DNA from 3 places in the Streptomyces sp. NPDC093018 genome. Region 1 is predicted to be linked to each of the others. Evidence: riboswitches for the same ligand, from Rfam matches in the RefSeq annotation. Region 1 holds a riboswitch; each other region holds the start of a gene.

Region 1 (7,690 bases):
ATGCGAGCCAGCTCGCCGCCACCAGCGACATCGACATGACCGGTGCCGCGATGGCCGCGCTGTGCACGTCCGGGGTGCCGAACACCGACAGCGGCATCGTCCGGGCCAAGGCGTTCCTGAAGAGCAAGCTGGTGGCGAACAGCGGTGCCTTCAACGCCATGTTCGGTGTGAACTCCGACTCCAACGGCTGGGCGGTGTCCGGTCTCAACGCGTGCGGCATCAATCCGCAGACCGGTGACTTCCTCACCTCGGCCGGGAAGACCCCGGTGGACTTCCTGATCGCGCAGCAGTTCAACCCCGGCGGCGGCTTCCGGTACCAGCCGGGTGACACCTCGCCGACGGCGTACTCCTCGATCGACGCCCTGCGCGCGGTGGCCGGCGGCGGCTTCACCGCGGCACCGCCCGCGCCCACGACGCCGGGCGCCCCGCAGTGGGTGGGCCAGAGCTCGTTCACCTCCGGTACGGCGACGAAGCTGGCGCTCAGCGTGGACGACGGGGCGGGCAACCTGAAGGTGTGCTCCGTGGCACTCACGCCGACCGGCACGACGACCACGTTGGGCGCCGTCCTCGACGCCGCCCAGAGCGCGGCCACTCCGTCCGGCTGCGTCACGGACCTCACCCCGGCCTCCGGCTCCGGCACCGTCACCACCCTCAACGGCAAGGCGAACAGCGGCTCCAGCACCTGGAAGACCAGCATCGACGGCTCGGCCTTCACCACCGCCACCCGCGACATGACGATCGGGGTCGGTGACACGATCGCGGTGCGGTGGGGGGTGTGACGGGGGGCAGTGCCTGAGAGGCGGTGCCTAGGAGTGGTGCTCTGCGAGGCGGGCGCTCGAAGGGGGCGCTCGCCGCGAGGCGTTCGGCATGGCGCGCTCACCCCGGGGAGCACTCAGCGGCCGATGCCGGAGGCGCCAGATCATCCGGCGCATCGCACACCGGATCCGACACCGGGCGCCCGGGGCACGGCGCGCGGAGTCAGCGCGGGCCACCGGCTATCCGGCACTCGCCCCCGCCGCGCCGTCCTGAAGGAGATTCGGGACGCGGCGCCCGCCGCACGGCAAGGGCAGCGGCCACTCGGCGCAGCAGAGTGCGGAGCGGCGTGGTCGCCCGACCGGCGCATCGGTACGGCACGCGCCTCCTACCACTCACCCCGAGACCCAATGCACGCGGCACACGGCGGACGAGGATCGGCGTGAAGCAGCTCGTCCAGCTCGCCATGCCCTGCGACGGCACGGCGATGCCCGCTCGGCGTACGAGGTGCGATGTAGGCGTGCTCACCCGGCACCGGAGGTACAGCGCGCGGCGGGCCCCGCTCCAGGTGTCCGGCCCGCCGTTCCCCGCTCGGCCCCGCCCCAGGCGGCCCCCGTCGGCGCTGGACGTACCCCCTGGTCGGCCCCCGCCCCGAGCCGCCCGGACCGCCGCCCTCCTTTCGGCGCCACCGCAAGCACGCCCGGCATAGGCTCAGCGCATGCGGATCGTCTCCCTTCTTCCTGCCGCGACCGATATCGTCGCCGCGCTCGGTCTCTCCGCGAGCCTGGTCGGGCGTACGCACGAATGTGACTGGCCGCCCCGGGAGGTGGCGGCGGTGCCGGTGGTGACCGGGGCGGAGCTGGACCAGGACGTGCTGACCAGCCGGGAGATCTCCGATGCCGTCGGCGGGTCGGCGCACTCGGGGTCGTCCCTGTACACGCTCGACACCGAGGCGCTGGCGGCGCTGCGGCCCGATGTGGTGCTCACCCAGGACCTGTGCGCCGTGTGCGCGGTGTCGTACGAGCGGGTCAGCCGGGCCGTACGGCTGCTCGACGCGGACACCCGGGTGCTCAGCCTGGAACCGCGCACGCTGGACGACGTACTGGACTGCCTGGTCACCGTCGGCGAACTGCTGGGCGTGCGTGAGCGCGCGCTGCGCCGCCGGGCCGAACTGCGGGACCGGCTCGACCGGTTAAGGGGCGCGGTCGCCGGTCTCGGCCGGCCCCGGGTGGCGGCGATCGAATGGCTCGACCCGCTGTGGCCGGCCGGACACTGGGTGCCGGAGCAGATCACCGCCGCCGGGGGCGAACCGCTCCTCGCCTCGCCCGGCGAGCACACGGAACCGGTGGAGTGGTCGGCGGTGCGCGCCGCGCGGCCGGACGTGCTGCTCGTCCTGCCGTGCGGCTTCCCGCCCGAACGCACCCTGCGTGAGGCCGAGTTGCTCACGAAGCTGCCGGGCTGGCCGGAGCTGCCCGCCGTACGGTCCGGTCGGGTCTGGGTGCTGGACGGGCCGTCGTACTACAACCGGCCGGGGCCACGGGTGGTGCGCGGGGCGGAGGTGCTGGCCCATGTCCTGCACGGGGTGCGGGCCGGGGAGCCGGTCGCACCGGCCGAGGCGCGTCCGTTCCCCGGCCGGTGAGGAGCGGGCCGGATCAGAACGCCGTCCAGGTGAACGCCACGGTGTCTCCGGCGTTCAGCTTGAACTGGCAGCCGCCCACCGGGGTGGGCGTGCCGTTGACGGAGATGTTCCAGTAGGCGGAGGCGCCGCCGCTGACGTTCTTGATGATGTCGACGGAGTAGTCGTCGAACGACGCGTACCAGGCGCCGTCCCAGCTGAAGTGCCGCCGGTGGGCGGCGTCGTCGAGGGCCGCGGTGGGCGTCGGCACGGCGGAGGGGTTGGCGCCGCCGTTGGTGCCGTCGCAGGTGTGCGTGCCGCCGGTCGCGGTGGTGACGTCGTGACCGCGGGTTCTGATCTTCCCCTTGAAGAGGGTCCCGTCCGGTCCCTGGACGGTGAGCGTCACTCTGACCGGGGCGTTCGTGCCCGGTGCGCTCTGGGCGTGGGCGGTCGCCGGCGCGGCGACGAGGGCCATGCCGAGGGCGGTCGCGGTGATCAGGGTGCGGCGTGCGAAGGTGCCGTGCAAGAGCTGAGCCTTCCTGGGCGGGCGGCCCGCGGCCTCGTCGCCGGGCGAGCGAGGCGCACCCGGGCGGCTCCGGGCACCGCCGCTCGCGCGGACCGGTGGACGGGCCGGACCCGGTGCTCCGGGCATGGCTCTCGGCTTCGCGCTGCGGACCATGACAGTGGGAAGCGGTTCCAGCACGTGCCGGGCAGCCCGACTCGCGGCCCACGGCCGCACACGGTTGCAGGTCAGCGCCGGATTCCCACCGGCTTCCCCCAGTCACGCACTTATGCGGTTGTTGTGCGAACGGTGTTCATTCTAGGGGTAATTGGTGAAGACGGACTAGAACTCCGGCTGATTCCGCGGCCCTTGGGGCTCAGGGGTTGGCCGGGCGTCCCGGTGGTGTGAAGGCGTACAGCCCGAGGATCTCCGGCAGTGGTGCCACGCCCGGCCCGCCGGACCGTACCCAGGTGATGATGTCCTCGGTCGCCTCCGGGTCGTTGACGAGCCCCAGCCAGACCGGCCGGCCACCGGCGGCGCGGCCGGTGGCGGAGGGCTGTACGACGATGACGTTGGCCTGGTCGCACACGTCGAGGCAGTCGGAGATCCGCAGGGGTACCGCCGCCTCCAGCCGGGCGGTCTGCGCCGCGTGGTCGACGCCGGTCACCTTCGGGCTGCCGCAGCAGCAGTCACGGCACACGACGACACGGCACGGGACCGATCCGGCCACTGCTACCCCCCGAACTTCCGGCTCGACTTGATCATCATCATCTCATCGGCCGACGCGGGGTGACCATCCCGGCGGCCCGAACACATACCCGGCCCGGTCCCGCCACCGTACCGCCGCCCGGACGTCGCGCCAGGCCGCCGCGTACTCGTGGAAGGCCACCCGCACCAGGTTGTAGCTGTCGATGTTCTTCGTCAGCCCGTACACCACCCGCTCCCCCTCCGGTTCGAAGGTGCGGAAGAGCCGGTCCCAGATGATGAGGATGCCGCCGTAATTGCGGTCCAGGTAGACCTGGTTGGAGCCGTGGTGGACCCGGTGGTGCGAGGGCGTGTTGAAGAACCACTCCACCGGGCGCCACAGCTTGTCCACCCGCTCGGTGTGCAGGAAGAACTGGTAGACGAGGCTGACCGCCTGCTCGACCAGGATCATCCACGGCGGCACCCCGAGCAGCGCCAGCGGCAGCCAGAACGGCAGGCCGGTCATCGGCGTCCAGGTCTGGCGCAGCGCGGTGGAGAGGTTGTAGCGCAGGCTGGAGTGGTGGACCACATGGCTCGCCCACAGCACCCGTACCCGGTGATGGGCCCGGTGATAGGCGTAGTAGGCCAGGTCGTCGCCGAAGAACAGCAGCAGCCAGGTCCAGCCGGAGGACGGCGACAGATGCCAGGGGACGGCGGTGTACGCGGCGGCGTAGACCACGATGGTCGCGACCTTCCACGGCACCGCGATGACCTGGCTGCCCGCGCCCATGGACATGCTGGTGACGGTGTCGCGCAGCTCGTACCCGCGCTCGTCGTCGTCCGGCAGGAAGCGGTACGACAGCGCCTCCACCACGACCAGCAGCACGAACGCCGGGATCGCGTAGATCACGGTGGGGATCATCGCCGTGCCCCCTTGCGGGCGCGGGGCGCGGCGGGCACGCTGCGGGTCAGCAGCTCACGGGCCAGCAGCTCGGCCGCACCGGCCTCGCGGGCCGTGATGTGCCCGGCGAGCCGCCGATGGGCCTCGACGTCGAGGATCTCGCCCGCGCCGAGGTCGGCGGGCACGTCGGCGACCGGGATCAGTCCGTCGACCAGGCTGTTGAAGGCCAGCAGATAGGCGATGTTCCCGGAGCCCTCCACGATCAGCCGCCACCAGGCGATGTAGGTCTCGTCCAGCTCCGTCAGATCGGGCCCGGCCTGCGCGTGCGCCTCGACGGCCGCGGCGATCTCGGCGGCGGCCCGCGCGGAGCAGCGCAGCGCGCACAGCCGGGCGGCGTCCGCGCCGATACAGGCCCGCATCTCCAGGGCGTCGCGGGCGATGTCCTGCACGGTGGGCCCGCTGTCGGCGGCGGCGATGCCCACGGCGAGTTCCAGACCGGCGGTGCGCCGCCAGTCCAGCACCTGGGTGCGGCCGCCATGGCTGACCTCGACCAGCCGGGCCTGCTGAAGGCGTTTGACGGCCTCCCGTACGGCGTGCCGGTTCACCCCGAACTCGGCCGCCAGTTCCCGCTCGGCGGTGAGCGCGCTGCCCGCCGGCAGCACCCCGCCGAGAATCCTGTCCCGCAACAGGGCGAAGAGCTGGTCGGAGACCGCCTCGCGCCGTATGTGTCCCTCAGTCATGGCGATCAGGGTGGACGCGCTTCGTACAGTGGTCAACTGGTTGGACCAGTTTTTTTCCGCGCGGACCCGTGGACATGTCGGCGTTCGTCCGGATCCGTCAAGCGGCGTTTTCCCGCGAGGCGTTGGCGCGCCGCTCCCGGCCGCCGCCCGGGTGGCCGTGCGCGCGCCCCGGTCTCGCCCCATGCTGGACGTGAGGGGGCGGTACGGCGGAGGAGGAAGTGGTTGCGATGCAGACCGTTGTCGACCTCACGCGCTGCCAGGGCTACGCACAGTGCGTGTTCCTCGCGCCGGACGTGTTCCGGCTGCACGGCGAGGAAGGGCTGCTGTACGCCCCGGCCGTCCCCGACGATCAGGTCGAACGGGTGCGCCAGGCCGCCGCGGCCTGCCCGGTGCAGGCCATCCTCCTCGGGGAAGAGGTGAGCGGCGGTGCCCGATGACCTCACAGGCGGCCGGATCGTCGTCGTGGGCGCCTCGCTGGCCGGGCTGCGGGCCGCGGAGGCGCTGCGCGAGCAGGGTTTCACCGGCTCCCTGACCGTCGTCGGGGACGAACCCCATCCGCCGTACGACCGCCCGCCGCTGTCCAAGCAGGTACTGCTGGGCGTCGCGCCCGCCGACTCCACCGGGCTGCCGATGCGCCGCGACCCCGAGGCGGAATGGGTGCTCGGTGTAAGGGCCACCGGCCTGGACACGCTGGGCAGGCGGGTGCTGCTCGACAACGGGGAGTCACTGCCGTACGACCGGGTGCTGATCGCCACCGGGACCCGCGCCCGGCCCTGGCCGAACCCGGCGGAGGCCGCGCTGGACGGCGTGTTCACCGTGCGCACCCGCGAGGACGCGGCGGGGCTCGCGGCGGCGCTGGACGCGGGGCCGCGGCGGGTGCTGGTGATCGGCGGCGGGTTCACCGGCTCCGAGATCGCCTCGGCCTGCCGGGAGCGCGGCCTGGAGGTCACGGTCACCGAGCGCGGCCCCGCGCCCCTGGTCGGCGCGCTCGGCGGCACCCTCTCCAAGCTCGCGGCCGCCATGCAGCGCAACCACGGCGTGGACCTGCGCACCGGGGTGACGGTGACCAGGCTGCTCGGCGAGAAGACCTTCACCGGAGTGGAGCTGTCCGACGGCAACCAGGTGGACGCGGATGTGTGCGTGGTGGCGCTCGGCGCGGTGCGCAATGTGGAGTGGCTCGCGGACTCCGGGCTCGCGGCGGGCCCGCGCGGGCTGGCCTGTGACGCCGGATGCCGGGCCTTCAATATGTACGGCATCGTCACCGACGACGTCTTCGTGGCCGGTGACGTCTCCCGCTTCCCGCACCCGCTCTTCGGCTACCAGCTGCTGTCCCTGGAGCACTGGGGCAACGCGGTCACCCAGGCCGAGGTGGCCGCCCACAACATGGTCAGCCCGGGACCGCTGCGGCGCCCGCACCTGGCCCTGCCGACATTCTGGTCGACCCAGTTCGGGCTCAACATCAAATCGGTGGGGGTGCCCACCTACTCCGACCACGTGGTCATCGCGCAGGGCTCCCTGGAGGCGCGCCGGCTCGCCATGGTCTACGGCTACCGGGGCCGGGTCACCGCCGCGGTCACCGTCGACATGGCCAAGTCGCTCGACTACTACCAGCATCTGATCGAGACCGGCGCGCCGTTCCCGCCCCCGCCGGGCGCCGCCGACCGGGCGCTCGCGGCCGAGATCCCGATCCCGTCCGACGTACCGGACCCGTCGGTGCTCTCGCACGGCCCGACGGTCGCACTGACCGGCTATCTGCCGGACCGCCGGCTGACGGTGGTATAGCCCACCCCCACTCCGAGGAGCCGACATGGACCCCGGCACCCTGCTGGCCAGGATCACCGACTACGCCAGCCGCCCCGACCCCTACCCCCTGTACGCGGAGCTGCGGGAGGCCGGGGCCGTCGTCCCGCAGGCCGACGGCAGCCTGCTGATCGGCGGCTATCACGAGGTCGCCGCGCTGCTGCACGATCCGCGGATGAGCGCGGATCCCCGCACCCGCGGCCTGGAGACCGCCAAGCCGCCGTTCCTGCGCCTGGACGATCCGGAGCACCACCGGCTGCGCAACCTGGCCATGCGGCCGTTCGGCCCGCCACACACGCCGCACCGGGTGGACGGGATGCGCACCGAGATCGAGAACATCACCAAGGAGCTGCTGGCGCCGTTCGAGTCGGGCGGGCAGGTCGATGTCGTGGACGACTTCGCCTATCCGCTGCCGGTCACGGTGATCTGCCGGCTGCTCGGGGTGCCGCACGAGGACGAACCGCTCTTCCGGGCCTGGTCGGACACGCTGGTGGCGTCCGCGGACGTACGGCCGGACGCGAGCTCGGCACCGCGCGACGAGGCCGAACGGGCCCGCCAGGAGATGGGCGGATACCTGGTGGGCCTGGCCGAGCAGCGCCGGGGCGACCCGCGCGACGACCTCCTGTCCGCGTTCGTCTCCGAGCCCGACCCCGAGTTGCGGCTCAGCCAGGAGGAACTGGCCCAGACGGCGGTGC
Region 2 (7,690 bases), on a different contig from region 1:
GACGACGACATCGCCCTGGACGGTCTGCCGGTCCTCCCCGCCGGATCCGTCCATCCCCTTCGGGGTGGCCGCCAACCGCCGCTGCCCCGCCTTGCGTCCGGCACCCCTGATCATGCGTTCCACGACCTGCCACCCGGCATGGTGTGCGAGAACCTGCGTTCGCCGCGCGCCGACGAACCAGGGCACGTCAGACAGGTGGACCTCTCGCCGGAACTGTCCTGGGAGCACGTCCGGCGGCTGCGCGCGCTGACCGGTCTGTGCGCGTTCGGGCTGAGCGAGGAGCAGGCGCACCAGGTCTGCGTGGTCAACCCCGGGGTGCTGATGGGGGTTCGGTGACGATGCCCGGTGGAGTCCGGTCCCACCTGCGGCTGAGGGCGGCTGGGGACTCGTGGCCGCCGTCGGTCCGGGCCCGCCCCACCGGTAGCCGTGCGGGCCGCGGCAGGCATACTGTCGGCTGATCGCCTGACCGATTGATCGTCGTGCGATCACCGACCCGGGACCGGCCGGGGAGCGAGAGATTCCGGAAACGCGAGGAGTGGGGGGTTGTCGTGGGGCTGATGGACCGTATCCGCGGTGAGTTCATCGACATCATCGAGTGGACCGACGACGGCCGGGACACCATCGTGTGGCGCTTTCCGCGCTACGGCAACGAGATCAAGATGGGCGCGCGGCTCGTGGTGCGCGAGTCGCAGGTGGCCGTCTTCGTCAACGAGGGCCGGCTTGCCGACGTCTACCAGCCGGGCACGTACACCCTCTCGACCCAGAACATGCCGGTCCTGTCCACGCTGAAGGGCTGGAAGCACGGCTTCGAGTCGCCGTTCAAGGCCGAGGTCTACTTCGTCACCACCCGGCAGTTCACCGACTTCAAGTGGGGCACCCAGAACCCGGTGATCCTGCGCGACGCCGAGTTCGGCATGGTCCGGGTCCGCGCCTTCGGCACCTTCGCCGCGAAGGTGGTGGACGCCGCCGCGCTGCTGCGCGAACTGGTGGGCACCGACCCGCAGTTCCGCACCGAGGAGGTCGGCGAGCACCTGCGGCAGCTGATCGTCTCCAAGCTGGGCTCCGCACTGGGCTCGGCCGGTGTGCCACTGCTGGACCTCGCCGCCCGGCAGGACGGCATCGGGCGGCAGCTCGCCGACGCGCTGACCCAGGAACTGGCCTCCACCGGCATCGCCATCCCCCGGTTCTACATCGAGAACATCAGCGTCCCGCCGGAGATCGAGGCGGCGATCGACACCCGCTCCCGGATGGCCATCACCGGCAACCTGGACGACTACGCCAAGCTCCAGGCCGCCGACGCGATCCCGCTCGCCGCCGCCAACCCGGGCACCGGCGGTGACGCGCTCGGGCTGGGCGTGGGCATGGCGCTGGGCCAGCGCGTCGTACAGAGCATGTCCGGTACGACGGCCCCCGCGGCCCCGGCGGCACAGGGACCGGCGCAGCCCGCCGCACCCGCCGCCGATGTCCCGCCGCCGCTGCCCACCGCGCCGCGCTGGTTCCTCGCGGTCGCCGGACAGCAGCAGGGCCCGTACGACGAGAGCGCGCTGGCCGGGCAGGTCGCGGCGGGCAACCTGACCCGCGCCACGCTGGTCTGGCGCAGCGGGCAGGCCGCCTGGCAACCCGCGGACCAGGTCCCGGAGTTGGCGTCGCTGCTCGCCGACGTGCCGCCGCCGCTGCCCCCGCAGGGCTGAGATCCGCCGTCCGGCACCTCGGGTAACAGGTCACAAGGAGAAGTGAGTTGACGGATCAGGACGTCGCGCCGGCGCCCGACAGGGCGTTCCAGTGCGAGGCGTGCGGCGGGGTGAGCGAGTACGCGCCCGGGACCTACGCGCTGCGCTGCCCGTACTGCAAGCACGAGCAGGACATCACGCCGATACCGCGGCAGGTCACCGAGCACCCCATCGAGGAACTGGCCGAGCTGCGGCGGGCGTCCGCGCCGAGCCGGGTGAAGGTGTACACCTGCCCCGGCTGCCACGCGGTGACCGAGAGCGACACCCTCAGCGACAAGTGCCAGTTCTGCGCCACCCCGCTGGTCGCGGACGCCGCCGGCACCGAACGCGTCGTACCCGAGGCGGTACTGCCGTTCGGGGTGAGCCGTGAGGAGGCCCGGGACGCCCTGGCGAAGTGGACGAAGTCCCGCTGGTTCGCGCCCGGCGAGCTGAAGAAGGTCACCGAGGCGGAGACGTTCCGGGGCAGTTACCTGCCGCACTGGACGTACGACGCGCAGACCTTCACCGAGTACTCCGGTCAGCGCGGCGAGCACTACTGGGTGGAGGAGGAGGACTCCGACGGCAACACCCGGCAGGTGCGGCACACCCGTTGGCACCATGTGTCCGGAACCGTCGACCGGTTCTTCGACGATGTGCTGGTGCCCGGCAGCAGTCAGGTGCCGGAGAAGGAACTGGACAAGCTCACGCCCTGGCCGCTGGAGGAGACGGTTCCCTACCAGGAGGAGTACCTGGCGGGTTTCCGTACCGTCCGCTTCGACGTCGAGCCGGAGACCGGCCTGGAGTCGGCGAAGGCCCGGATGGCGCCGGTGATCCGCGCCGACTGCAAGCGGGACATCGGCGGCGACGAGCAGCGGGTGCACTCGATGTCCACCGCCTACAGCGGCCTCACCTACAAGCTGGTGCTGCTGCCCGTCTGGTTCCTGACCTACCTCCACGCGGGCAAGGCGTGGCCGGTCATGGTCAACGCCCGAACCGGCGAGGTCATCGGCGAACGGCCGTACAGCGCGGCCAAGATCGCCCTGGCCTCGGTGGGCGGCGCGCTGCTGATCGCGTTGGTGGTGCTGCTCGTGGTGATGCTGCGCAAATGAGCATGGGTGCGGGGACTTCCTCGCGGGCGGCCTGATGTGATCTTGGATACCCGGGGACCGTCCGATTGTGCGGGAGCGGGTGACCGGTTCTACGGTGGGCGGGCCGTGGTGTTCGGGAAGACCGGTGACAGCCCCCAGCGGGGCTCAGACCGGAGCGGCCCTCGCCACTGTGATCGGGGAGTATCCGTCCCAGTTGGGCACGGTCACCGTCCGCCGCCCGGCGGACGGGAAGGCCGGGACGGACACGCGCGCACCCGTAAGCCAGGAGACCGGCCACGGCACTTCACGAGCTGATCCACGAGGTGCTGGAGCGTGACCCCATGACCCTGCCCGCAGAGTCGACCCGTTTTCGTTGGCGGCGCGAGGACACCGTCCGAACCGCCGGGCTGCTGGTGGTGATCGCCGCCCTGCATGTCGTGGCGTTCGGCATCCTGTTCCTGCTGGTCGTGCCCGGGCACTACGAGGTCGGCTCCAAGGCGTTCGGGATCGGCCTCGGGGTCACCGCGTACACCCTGGGCATGCGGCACGCGTTCGACGCCGATCACATCGCCGCGATCGACAACACCACCCGCAAGCTGATGGCCGACGGCAAACGGCCGGTGTCGGTCGGCTTCTGGTTCGCGCTCGGCCATTCCAGCGTGGTGGTCGCCATGGCGGCCCTGGTCGCGGGCGGCGCACAGCTCGCCGGCACCCTGCTCGACGACGACTCCCGTACCCACCAGACCCTCGGCGTCGTCGGCACCACCGTCTCCGGGACCTTCCTCTACCTCATCGCGGCGCTCAACCTCGTGGCCCTCGCGGGCATCCTGCGGGTCTTCCGGGCGATGCGAGCGGGGACGTACGACGAGGCCGCCCTGGAACAGCACCTGGACTCGCGGGGGTTCATGAACCGGTTCCTGGGTCGCTTCACCGGGGCGGTCACCCGGCCCGGGCAGATGTTCCCGCTGGGCTTCCTGTTCGGGCTCGGCTTCGACACCGCGACCGAGGTCACCCTGATGGTGATGGCGGGCAGCGGTGCCGCGGCCGGACTTCCGTGGTACGCGGTCCTGTGCCTGCCGCTGCTGTTCGCGGCGGGGATGAGCCTGTTCGACACGCTCGACGGCACGTTCATGAACTTCGCCTATCAGTGGGCGTTCTCCAACCCGGTGCGCAAGGTGTTCTACAACCTGACCATCACCGGCCTGTCCATCGCGGTCGCGTTCCTGATCGGCACCATCGAACTGGTCGGCGTGCTGCACGAGAAGCTCGATCTCAGTGACGTGGTGACCGATTGGATCGCCGGGCTGGACCTGGACAACGTGGGGTACGTCATCGTCGGCCTGTTCGTGGTCGTGTGGGCGGCGGCGCTGGCGTACTGGCGGTTGGCCGGGGTCGAGCAGCGGTGGGCGGGCCGGCTCGGCGGGGACGGCTGACACCCCGGCCGCTTCGAGGACCCGCGTGCTCTGCCGCCGGGCGGCCGTGCACGCCGACGTGCCAGCAGTTATGGCGTACGTCACGATCAAGTCCCGGAACCCGGCGCTCCGTCGGGCCGACTACTGCGACGGTACGGCTCCAATCGCCATCTCTCGCACGACGGTCCGATGCGACCAGGAAGGTCGGGCATGGCCGATATTCCGATGTCACCCGGCTCCACCGGTACGACCCGCGGCAGGCCGCTGCCGTCTCCCGCGCTCTGGGGATTCCTGCTCCTGCTGACGCTGCTGTTCGCGGTCTCCTACGCCGTCGGCTCGGCGGCGGGGCCGGTGGCGCCCGGCATACATGGCACCGGGAGCGGCGGCGATGACGACATGCCCGGGATGAGCCATGGGGGCGGCGAGTGACCGCGGTCGAACCGGCGGCGGAACTCCTTGTCACCGACATCACCGTCGGCGGAATGACCTGCGCGGCCTGTGTCCGTCGGGTGGAGAAGAAGCTCGGCAAGCTGGCGGGCGTCACGGCCTCGGTCAATCTGGCCACGGGGCTCGCCCGGGTCAGCCACCCGGCCGATGTCGCGCCCGAGAGCCTCCTCGCCGCGGTCGAACAGGCCGGGTACCAGGCCGCGTTGCCGGTGCGCGAGGACGAAGAGGACTCCGGGGCCGCAGGCGGTGAAGAGGCCGAGTCCCGGCGCGAGCGGGAACGGCTCACGGTCACCGCGCTGCTGGCCGTACCCGTGCTGGTGCTCTCGATGGTGCCGGCCCTGCAGTTCCGCGATTGGCAGTGGCTGTGCTTCGTGCTGGCCGCCCCGGTGGCCGTGTGGAGCGCCTGGCCCTTCCATGTCAGGGCGCTGCGGGGCCTGCGTCACTCCACGGCCACGATGGACACGCTGGTCTCGCTGGGTACCGTAGCGTCGTTCACCTGGTCGGCGTACGCGCTGTTCCTCGGCGGGGCGGGCGGGCCCGGGATGCGGATGTCGTTCAGCCTGCTGCCCGCCGCGTCGGACGGCAGCGCGCACCTGTATCTGGAAGCGGCCGTGAGCGTCCCGCTGTTCGTGCTGACCGGACGGTTCCTGGAGGGGCGGGCCCGGCGCGGGACCGGGGCGGCGCTGCGGTCGCTCGCCGAACTCGCTGCCAAGAACGTGACGGTACGGGACGAGGACGAGCTCGGCGAACGGTCGATCCCGATCGAGCGGCTGCGCGTGGGGCAGACCTTCGTGGTGCGCCCGGGGGAACGGGTCGCCACCGACGGGCGGGTGACGCGGGGCACCTCCGCCGTGGATCTGTCCCTGGTCACCGGCGAGAGCGAGCCCGTGGAGGTGGGCCCCGGATCGGCTCTGGTCGGCGGCGCCGTCAACGCCGGTGGACTGCTGCTCGTGGCGGCCACGGCGGTCGGCGCGGACACCAGGCTGGCGCGGATCACCCGTCTCGTCACGGAGGCCCAGGCCGGCAAGGCCCGGGCACAGCGGCTGGCCGACGCGGTCGCCGGTGTGTTCGTACCCGTCGTCCTCGCCCTCGCGGTGACCGTCCTCGGCTTCTGGCTGGGAGCCGGAGCCGATCCGCAGGCGGCTCTCACCGCCTGCGTGGCCGTGCTCGTGGTGGCCTGCCCGTGCGCGCTGGGGCTGGCGACACCGACCGCGCTGATGGCCGCCACCGGGCGTGGGGCGCAGCTGGGCGTGCTGGTGCGGGGGCCGCAGACGCTGGAGGCCCTTCAGCAGGTGGACACGGTCGTCCTGGACAAGACCGGCACGCTGACCACCGGTCATATGACGGTGGCCCGGGTCACCGCGCTGCCGGGCGCCCTCGGGCAGGAGGCGGTCGTACGACTGGCCGGAGCCGTGGAACAGGGCTCCGAGCATCCGATCGGACAGGCCGTCACCGCGTATGCGCGCCGTACGGGCGACGCCGGACCACTGCCGGAGGTGACGGATTTCGCCGCCGTCCCCGGGCACGGGGTCAGCGGCCGGGTGGACGGTCTGATGATCGAGGTGGGAGCGGCGGACGGCCGATTGCCGGACGAGCTGGCCGCGGCGCTGACCGCGGCGGAGGCGGCCGCGCACACCCCGGTCCTGGTGCGGGTGGACGGGCGGGCCGAAGCGCTGATCGCCGTCGGCGATGTGCTGCGCCCCGGCAGCTACCGGACCGTGGACCGGCTGCGCCGGCTCGGTATCCGCCCGGTGCTGGCCACCGGCGACGGCGCGGCGCCCGCCGAGGCGGTCGCCGCCGCGCTCGGCATCGAGGAGGTGCACGCCCGCTGCACCCCCGAGGGCAAGGCCGCCCTCGTGCGGGAACTGACGCGCGGGGGTGCCCGGGTCGCGGTGGTCGGCGACGGGGTGAACGACGCCGCCGCGCTCGCCGGTGCCGACCTGGGCATCGCCATGGGCGGCGGCGCCGACGTGGCCATCGGCGCGGCCGATCTGACCCTGGCCCGCGGGGACATCGAGGCGCTGGTCGACGCGGTCCGGCTGGCCCGGCGCACCCTGGGCACCATCCGGGCCAACCTGGTCTGGGCGTTCGGCTACAACGTCGTCACCGTGCCCCTGGCCATGGTCGGTCTGCTCGATCCCATGGTCGCGGCCGCGGCGATGTCGGCGAGTTCCGTGCTCGTGGTGGCGAACAGCCTGCGGCTGCGCGGCCGCCGGCCGTCCGGGACCCGAGGCCGGGCGCACGGGACGTATGGGATGCGCGGGACGAGCAGGACGAGTGGGACGCGCGGCGGGAAGGCGGTTGTGCGATGAGGCGGATCACGGACCGGGCCTCCTTCTTGAGGGGCCTCGGCCGGCGGCGGCTCAGGGACGGCACCCTGGCCGTCCTGGTGCCCGTCGTGGCGTCCTGTACGGCGCTGGTGGGGCTGACCGGCTGGGTCGGCGCGGGCCGGGCCGGGAGTCCGGCGCGTATCCGTGTCGCGGAGGGGCGGGTCCTGCTGCCCTCCGTCGGGGTCGCGGAGACGGCGGCGTTCTTCCGCATCGCCAACGAAGGCGGCTCCGCCGACACCCTCGTACGGATCACCGCACGTGACGTCCCCGGCGCGGTCACCCTCTCCCGGCACCGTATGAAGCCGGGCAACGCGGCCTACCGGTCCGTGATCGACTCCGTGGCCGTCCCGGCGGGCGAGGGCCTCGCCATGTCGCCGACCGGGGTCGATCTCACGGTGCCCGCGCCCTCGAAGGCGTGGCATGCGGGCGATCGCGTGCCGTTCACGCTGGAGTTCCGGCGCGGCGGCCCGGTCAGGGTCCTGGCCGTGGTGGTGCGGCCGGGCACGGTGGCGCTCCAGTAGTCGTTCCCTGTGCTTCCCGGGTTCCCTTGTGTCTGCTGTGTCCGCTGTGTCTGATGTGTCCGCCGCTCCGTCTGGCGCGTTGCGTCCCCCCGTTGTCGGCGAACCGGAGGGCGAGGGTTCCCGCCGCCCCCCTGCCGACGAGCGGGCCCCGGGTGCGAGGATGAGCGGGCTATGACTGTCCCG
Region 3 (7,690 bases), on a different contig from region 1:
TGCATCACGAACTCGTCGAACGCCGCGTCGTCGGGCTGCTCGTCCACATGCAGGTCGTGGTGCAGCTCGGCGGCCTTGACCAGGGTCCAGATCTGGGCGCGGACGGCCGGTGCCTTCGTCGGGTCGAGGTCGGAGACGAGCGCGTACTCGTCCAGCAGCTGTTCCAGCTTGGCGAGGTCGCCATAGGTGTCGGCGCGGGCCATCGGCGGCACCAGGTGGTCCACGACGGTGGCGTGCCCGCGCCGCTTGGCCTGGGTGCCCTCGCCGGGGTCGTTGACGATGAACGGGTAGATCAGCGGGAGTTCGCCGAGCACCGCGTCCGGCGCGCAGCCGCGGGAGAGGCCGAGGCCCTTGCCCGGCAGCCACTCCATGGTGCCGTGCTTGCCCATGTGCACGACGGCGTCCGCGCCGAAGCTGTGGTCCAGCCAGCGGTAGGCCGCCAGGTAGTGGTGGGAGGGCGGCATGTCGGGGTCGTGGTAGATCGCGATCGGGTTCTCGCCGAAGCCGCGCGGCGGCTGGATCATCACCACCACGTTGCCGAACTGGAGGGAGGCGAGCACGATGTCGTCGCCGTCCACGTAGAGGTTGCCCGGCGGCTCGCCCCACGCCTCGGTCATCGCCTCGCGCAGCGCGGGGTCCAGCTTCTCGAACCACGCCCGGTAGTCGGCCAGCGGCACCCGCGCGGGCGCGGCGGCCAGCTGTTCCTCGGTCAGCCACTCCACGTCGTGGCCGCCGGCCTCGATCAGCCGGTGGATCAACTCGTCGCCCTCGGAAGGGTATTCGCTGAGGGAGTACCCCGCGTCCCGCAGCGCGTCCAGCACCCGGACCGCGGAGGCGGGCGTGTCCAGGCCGACCGCGTTGCCGACCCGGGAGTGCTTGGTCGGGTAGGCGGTGAAGACCAGCGCGACACGCTTCTCGGCGTTCGGCTTGTATCCGAGCCGGGCGTGCCGCACCGCGATCCCGGCCACCCGGGCGGCCCGCTCGGGGTCGGCGACGTACACCGGGACCTCGTCGGGGCCCTGCTCCTTGAAGGAGAACGGCACGGTGATCAGCCGGCCGTCGAACTCCGGGATGGCGACCTGCATCGCCGCGTCCATGGGGGAGAGCGCGGCGTCCGACTCGTCCCAGGCGGTGTGCGAGGAGGTGAGGCAGAGCCCTTGCAGCACCGGGATGTTGAGGTCGGCCAGCGCGCCGATGTCCCAGGCCTCCTCGTCGCCGCCCGCCGACGCCTCCGAGGCATGGGTGCCGCCGGCCGCGAGCACGGTCGCCACCAGCGCGTCGGCCCGGCCCAGCAGCTCGTACAGCCCGGCGTCCGCGCCGCGCAGCGAACCGCAGTACACCGGAAGGGCGTTGGCGCCCTGTGCCTCGATCGCCGTGCACAGGGTGTCCACGAAGGCGGTGTTGCCGCTGAGTTCATGGGCCCGGTAGAAGAGCACGCCGACGGTCGGGCGGCCGTCCTGTACCTCGTACCCGCCGTGCACCCCGAACTCCGGCATCCGGCGCGGCTCCTCGAAGCCCTCGCCGGTCAGCAGCACGGTGTCGGACAGGAACCGGGACAGCTCGCGCAGATTGTCCGGGCCGCCCTCGACCAGATAGCGCAGCGCCTCGGCCACCACTCCGGCGGGCACGGTCGAGTCGGCCATCAGCTCCGCGTCCGGCACCGCCTCGCCGCCCAGCAGCACCGCGGGCACCCCGGACGCCTTCAGCGCGGCCAGCCCGTCCTCCCAGGCGCGCTTGCCGCCGAGCAGCCGTACGACCGCGAGGTCCGCGCCCGCCAGCAGCCGCGGCAGTTCCTCGGCGACATCGACCCGGGTGGGGTTGCCGATCAGATAACCGGCGCCACAGGCCCGTGCCGCCAGCAGATCGGTGTCGGCGGTGGACAACAACAACACTGTGCTCATGCGGGCGCTCCCGGTGGGATGAAGGGCAGTCCTTGCGGCGCGCCGGACTCGATGAGCCGCCACAGCGCGTCCGTGTCCGCGTGCTGTTCGATCAGATCGCCGAGCCGGTCGAGCTGCTCCTCGCGCAGCGCGGCGAAGGAGGTGTCCGGCGCGGGCACGAAGCGGCGGCCCGCGGCGGCGGCCACCTCGCGCAGAAAGGCCCGCCGGAAGCCGTCCGACTCCAGTGAGCCGTGCCAGTGGGTGCCCCAGGTCTGGCCGACCCGGCAGCCGTCCAGGAAGGCTTCGCCGCCGGTGACTTCGGCGACGCCGTGGTGGATCTCGTACCCCTCGACCGGCTCGCCGAGGGCTTGGCCGGTGGGGCGGGTGAGGGTCTTCTCGCGGGCGAACCGCACCCGCACCGGCAGCAGTCCGAGGCCGGGGACGGCGCCGGCCCGCGACTCCACCTCGTCCTCGATGTGCTCGCCGAGGATCTGGAAACCGCCGCAGATGCCGAGCACCGGCCGGTGTTCGGCGGCCCTGCGGGCGAGCGCGTCGGCGAGGCCGCGCTCGCGCAGCCAGCGGAGCGCCCGGACGGTGCCCCGGGTGCCGGGGACGACGACCAGGTCGGCGTCGGCCAGCTCCTCCGGGCGGTCCACGAACCGCACCACGACGCCGGGTTCGGCGGCCAGCGCGTCCACATCGGTGAAGTTGGACATCAGCGGGATCGCGCACACGGCGACGCGCAGCACGTCCGCGCCGAGCGGGGGAGCGACGGCCGACTCCCGCACCGCGCCCCGCAGGGAGACGCGCAGGCCGTCCTCCTCGTCGATCCCGAGCCCGTGCCGGAACGGCAGCACGCCGTACGCCGGCCGCCCGGTGAGGCCCTTGAGCATGTCCAACCCCGGTTCCAGCAGCGAGACATCGCCGCGGAACTTGTTCACCAGGAACCCGGCGACCAGCTCCTGGTCCGCGGGCGAGAGCAGGGCGAGGGTGCCGAAGAAGGAGGCGAAGACGCCACCGCGGTCGATGTCGCCGACGACGAGCACGGGCAGCCGGGCGCCGCGCGCGATCCCCATGTTGACGATGTCGGTGCGGCGCAGATTGATCTCGGCCGGGCTGCCCGCGCCCTCGCAGATCACCGCGTCGTACTGCCCGCGCAGCTCGGCCAGGCAGTCCAGGACCGTGCCGAGCAGCCGCTGCCGGCGCCCGCCGTGGTAGCCGCGCGCGCTCATCTCGCCCACCGGCTTGCCCAGCAGCACCACCTGGCTGCTCTGCTCGCCGCCGGGCTTGAGCAGCACGGGGTTCATCAGCGCGGTCGGCTCGATCCGGCACGCCTGGGCCTGCATGGCCTGGGCCCGCCCGATCTCGGCGCCCTCCCGGGTGACGAAGGAGTTGAGGGACATGTTCTGCGCCTTGAACGGCGCGACCTTCACACCCTGGCGCACCAGCCACCGGCAGATCCCGGCCGTCACGACGCTCTTTCCGGCGTCGGAGGTGGTGCCGGCGACGAGGAGACCACCGTTCATTTCCCGCGTCCCTTCAGTCCGTTGACGAGGAGGCGCGCGGCGACCGTGGTGCCGAGCGCGAGCAGGCCGACGCGCCGGGAGAGCCGTACGGCCCGTCCGATGTCGGGGACCTGTACGGCCCGTCCGGTGGCGCCGCCCAGTACGGGACGGTGCTCGACGCGACCGCCGTAGGAGAGGGTGCCGCCCAGGCGCACGCCGAGGGCGCCCGCGAAGGAGGCCTCCACGGGACCGGCGTTGGGGCTCGGATGGCGGCGGGCGTCGGCGCGCCACGCCCGTACGGCGCCGCGCGGATCGGGTCCGGCCGCGGCGGCGAGGACGGCGGTCAGCCGCGCCCCCGGCCAGCCGGCCACGTCGTCCAGGCGCGCGGACGCCCAGCCGAAGCGGCGGTGCCTGAGGGACTTGTGACCCACCATGGCGTCCAGGGTGTTGACGGCCCGGAAGCCCAGCAGTCCCGGCACCCCGGCGACCGCGCCCCACACCAGGGCGCCCACGACCGCGTCGGAGGTGTTCTCGGCGACCGACTCGACCACGGCCCGCGCGATCCCGTCGGCGTCCAGCGCCTGCGGGTCCCGGCCGCACAGATGCGGCAGCCGGGCGCGGGCCGCCTCGATGTCCCCGGCCGTCAGGGCGGCCCCGATGGCCTGCGCCTCGCGGGCGAGTGAGGTGCCGCCGACGACGGCCCAGGTGGCCGCGGCGGTCAGGGCGACGGACGCGGCGGGGCAGGGGCGTACGGCACGGGCGGCCAGCGCGCCGAGCGCGACGGCGCCACCGGCGCACACGGTGGTGTGCAGAGCGCCCCAGCCGCGGTGGTCGTGCCACAACGCGCCTTCGACAGCGGCGGCCGCGCGCCCGAACGCGGCGACCGGATGCCCGCGGCGGGGATCGCCGAGGAGGAGGTCGCCGAGAAGTCCGGCGGCGGCGCCGTACGCGTAACTGCGATCGGCGGCCATCGGCTCAGTCGGCCGTGGTCACCGCGACAGTGGTCCTGGTACTGGTCCTTCGGCAGCCGAGCATGGCGATGTGTCCTCACTCAGGGTGTCCGCGCCCTGGTTCGACGTGATCCGGCGGCGAGAGTTCCTGGCTACCCGGGGGTTCTTCCCCGGTGACAGTGGCGGGACCGCGCCGGATTCGCACCGGCTTCCTCTTCTGCTGCCGTAGATGGCGTGGGAAGTCCACCACGCCCTCGGAACGGCCGTCAACTTGCCGTTGACCTGCGGGAGTGTGCAGATTCCCACACCACGAGGGGTGTTCCCGCACCAGGGGGGGGTCCGGGCACGCGAGAGGCTCCCCTGCCGCGGGCGGCGCAGGGGAGCCTTCGGGAACTGCCGGGGCCTGGGCCCCGGGCTCAGGACTTGGAGACGATCAGGAGGATGCCGTACGCCACCGCCGCCGCGCAGGCCGCGAAGCAGACGTAGGCGCCGGTGACGGCGAGCGTGGCGGTGCCGCCCTCGGCCGCGGCCTTCTCGCGCCGGGCGAGGCCGTTGACGCCGAGGGTGAACAGGACCACCAGGCCCACGGTGAACGCGAGGCTGACGCCGAAGACGGAGCCGATGGACGCCCAGTCGATCTTCATGGGAATGCTTCCTTGGTGAACGGGCTCGGGGTCAGACGGTGGCGGCCGGCGGGGCCGAGGCGGCGGGGGCCGACGTCTCGGCGGCCGGAGCCTGCGCGGGGGCCGGGATGGTGGCCGTCAGGTCCTCGGTGATCGCGCCCGTGGGCGGGGGGCTCACCGCGGCGATGGCGGTGGTCACCACGCCGGAGGGCTCCGCGGCCGGGTCGGCGACCACATTGGTGTGGTCGATGACCTCGCGCCGGGACAGCTTGTAGATCCAGGCGCTCGCGGCGATCAGGAAGACGGCGACGGCGGCGGTGCCCCCGTCACCGAGTTCGGTGACGGCCTCGGCGCCCGCGCCGACCAGCGCGGCGGCCGGCAGGGTGAGCACCCAGGCGACGGTCATCCGGGTCGCGGTGGACCAGCGGACCACACCGCCCTTGCGGCCGAGGCCCGAACCCATCACCGCGCCGGAGACGACATGCGTGGTGGAGAGGGAGAAGCCGAGGTGGGAGGAGGCCAGGATGGCGGTCGCGGCACTGGTCTGCGCGGCGAAGCCCTGACGGGGCTCCAGATCGGTCAGGCCCGTGCCCATGGTGCGGATGATGCGCCAGCCGCCGATGTAGGTGCCGAGCGCGATGGCCAGGCCCGCGGAGAGGATCACCCAGGTGGGAGGGTTGGAGCCGGGGGCGATGGCGCCGCCCGCGATCAGCGCGAGGGTGATGATGCCCATCGTCTTCTGCGCGTCGTTGGTGCCGTGCGCGAGGGAGACCAGCGCGGCGGAGGCGACCTGGCCGACGCGGAAGCCCTTGCGGGTGGCCTCGCCCTCGGCCTTGGTGCCGGCCTTGTAGGAGAGCCGGGTGGCCACCAGGGCGGCGACACCCGCCACGACCGGCGCGGCGACCGCGGGCAGCAGCACCTTGGTGACCAGGACGCCGCCGTGCACGGCGCCGAATCCGGCGGAGGCGACGGCGGCGCCGATCAGACCGCCCATCAGGGCGTGCGAGGAACTGGAGGGCAGGCCCACCAGCCAGGTCAGCAGGTTCCAGAGGATCGCGCCGACCAGGGCGGCGAAGATGACCTCGGGGCGGATGCCGCTCTCGTCGACGAGTCCCTTGGAGATCGTGTTGGCGACCTCCACGGAGAGGAAGGCGCCCACCAGGTTGAGGGTGGCGGACATGGCTACCGCGAGCTTCGGCTTCATCGCGCCGGTGGAGATGGTGGTGGCCATCGCGTTCGCGGTGTCGTGGAAACCGTTCGTGAAATCAAACGCGAGTGCGGTAACCACCACAATCGCGAGGATCAGCGAGAAGCTTTCCATTTACCCAGACAATCATTCGAGGTCGTTGTCCGGATGAACGTAGGCAACCTGGGTGAACGGAAGATGAACTGGGGCGGGCACAGGGGTGTCCGCATCGGGGGAGTGAGCCTCCGCTTCCGCTTCCCGAACCGGACGTGCCCATACGCCCCTTGGGTCACCAGCCCGCCGCGAAGGTCCGCAGCCTGCTGGAGGTGCCGTTGAAGAGATTCTGGTCACCCGGCAGCCGGCCCGCGGTGGCGTACTGCCAGAAGGTCCAGTACTGCCAGCCGCCGGGCAGCCTGCCCGGTTCCGAGGTGCCGTGGCGGGCGACCCACAGGGGGTGGCGGGAGGCGAAGGCGTGGCTGTCGCCGGTGCACTGCTTCCACCACTGGGCCGTGGTGTAGATCACGGGACGGCGGCCAATCTCGCGGGCCATCTCGTCGCTGAACGACCAGATCCACGACTTCATGCGCTTCCAGCCCAGCCGGTAGCAGGGGTGCTTCGCGCTGTACGGGTTGTACTCGATGTCCAGCGCGGGCGGCAGCGTCCAGCCGTCGGCCCGCCAGCCCCCGCCGTGCGCCACGAAGTAGCGGGCCTGCGCGGCGCCGGAGGACTCGTCCGGCAGCGCGAAGTGGTAGGCGCCGCGGATCAGTCCCGCGTCGCGGGCGCCGTCGTACTGCTGACGGAAATAGGGGTTGTGGTAGCTCGTGGACTCGGTCGCCTTGACGTAGGTGAAGTGCGCCCCGCGGGCCTGTGCGGCCGGCCAGTCCACCTTCTTCTGGTGGGACGACACGTCGTGCCCCTTGGGCCGGCTCGCGATCCGGTCCGGGGGGCCGGCCGCGGCGGTGGCGGCGCAGGTGAGGGCGAGGGCCGCGGTGGTCGCCGCGAGGGCACCGGCGCGGCGGCGGAGGTGGGTGCGGTCACGGGCCATGGGCCGGCTCCCCGGGGGTGACGGACGACCAGGTCGCCCGGAGGGCAAGGAGGGCTCATTCAAGGGCCGGTGATCATCGAATCAGTGGAGATTTTTAGCGTTTGGCCGGATATACACCCTTTTGGTGGTGCGGAAGTTCGGACGGAAGTGCGGCGACCGGCCACCTGGTGTACAAGCGGCTGGCAGGATCGCGGGCATGACCTCCAAGCTGCGGGAGACGGGCGGAGAAGTGCGCGAGGAAGCGGCTCGGTCCTGGGCGGCGGTGGTGGCGACGGCACGGCGGAGCGTCGCCGACGGGCTGGTCGTCGGCACCTCCGGCAATGTCTCCGCGCGCGTCGGGGACGTGGTGCTGGTCACCCCGTCGGGTGTGCCCTACGACCGGCTCACCCCGGACGACATCACCGCAGTGGACCTCACCGGCCGTCAGGTGCTCGGGACGCTGGTGCCGACCAGCGAGCTGCCCATGCATCTCGCCGTCTACCGCACCACCGACGCCCGCGC

The links. Region 1 has a riboswitch for cobalamin ahead of AB0N90_RS30900 (DUF4430 domain-containing protein). Riboswitches for the same ligand answer to the same signal wherever they lie in the genome.
Region 2: it holds a riboswitch for cobalamin, as region 1 does, so the genes downstream of both, AB0N90_RS21385 (HoxN/HupN/NixA family nickel/cobalt transporter) here and AB0N90_RS30900 (DUF4430 domain-containing protein) in region 1, are expected to answer to the same signal.
Region 3: it holds a riboswitch for cobalamin, as region 1 does, so the genes downstream of both, AB0N90_RS10185 (cobalamin biosynthesis protein) here and AB0N90_RS30900 (DUF4430 domain-containing protein) in region 1, are expected to answer to the same signal.

What each region holds. Positions count from the first base shown of each region.
Region 1 covers NZ_JBFBFF010000018.1:60,787-68,476, reverse strand. The annotation lists gene AB0N90_RS30910 (hypothetical protein) at 1-779, shown strand, start outside; gene AB0N90_RS30905 (cobalamin-binding protein) at 1,472-2,392, shown strand; gene AB0N90_RS30900 (DUF4430 domain-containing protein) at 2,406-2,894, opposite strand; cobalamin riboswitch at 3,056-3,196, opposite strand; gene AB0N90_RS30895 (hypothetical protein) at 3,247-3,600, opposite strand; gene AB0N90_RS30890 (sterol desaturase family protein) at 3,643-4,476, opposite strand; gene AB0N90_RS30885 (GntR family transcriptional regulator) at 4,473-5,195, opposite strand; gene AB0N90_RS30880 (ferredoxin) at 5,423-5,632, shown strand; gene AB0N90_RS30875 (FAD-dependent oxidoreductase) at 5,622-6,977, shown strand; gene AB0N90_RS30870 (cytochrome P450) at 7,003-7,690, shown strand, end outside.
Region 2 covers NZ_JBFBFF010000009.1:174,816-182,505, reverse strand. The annotation lists gene AB0N90_RS21400 (hypothetical protein) at 1-336, shown strand, start outside; gene AB0N90_RS21395 (SPFH domain-containing protein) at 549-1,691, shown strand; gene AB0N90_RS21390 (hypothetical protein) at 1,739-2,818, shown strand; cobalamin riboswitch at 2,908-3,111, shown strand; gene AB0N90_RS21385 (HoxN/HupN/NixA family nickel/cobalt transporter) at 3,139-4,230, shown strand; gene AB0N90_RS21380 (hypothetical protein) at 4,420-4,638, shown strand; gene AB0N90_RS21375 (heavy metal translocating P-type ATPase) at 4,635-6,968, shown strand; gene AB0N90_RS21370 (copper chaperone PCu(A)C) at 6,965-7,507, shown strand; gene AB0N90_RS21365 (hypothetical protein) at 7,679-7,690, shown strand, end outside.
Region 3 covers NZ_JBFBFF010000003.1:622,935-630,624, forward strand. The annotation lists gene cobN (cobaltochelatase subunit CobN) at 1-1,901, opposite strand, end outside; gene AB0N90_RS10180 (cobyric acid synthase) at 1,898-3,406, opposite strand; gene AB0N90_RS10185 (cobalamin biosynthesis protein) at 3,403-4,356, opposite strand; cobalamin riboswitch at 4,455-4,598, opposite strand; gene AB0N90_RS10190 (hypothetical protein) at 4,752-4,979, opposite strand; gene AB0N90_RS10195 (inorganic phosphate transporter) at 5,011-6,279, opposite strand; gene AB0N90_RS10200 (lysozyme) at 6,434-7,189, opposite strand; gene AB0N90_RS10205 (class II aldolase/adducin family protein) at 7,386-7,690, shown strand, end outside.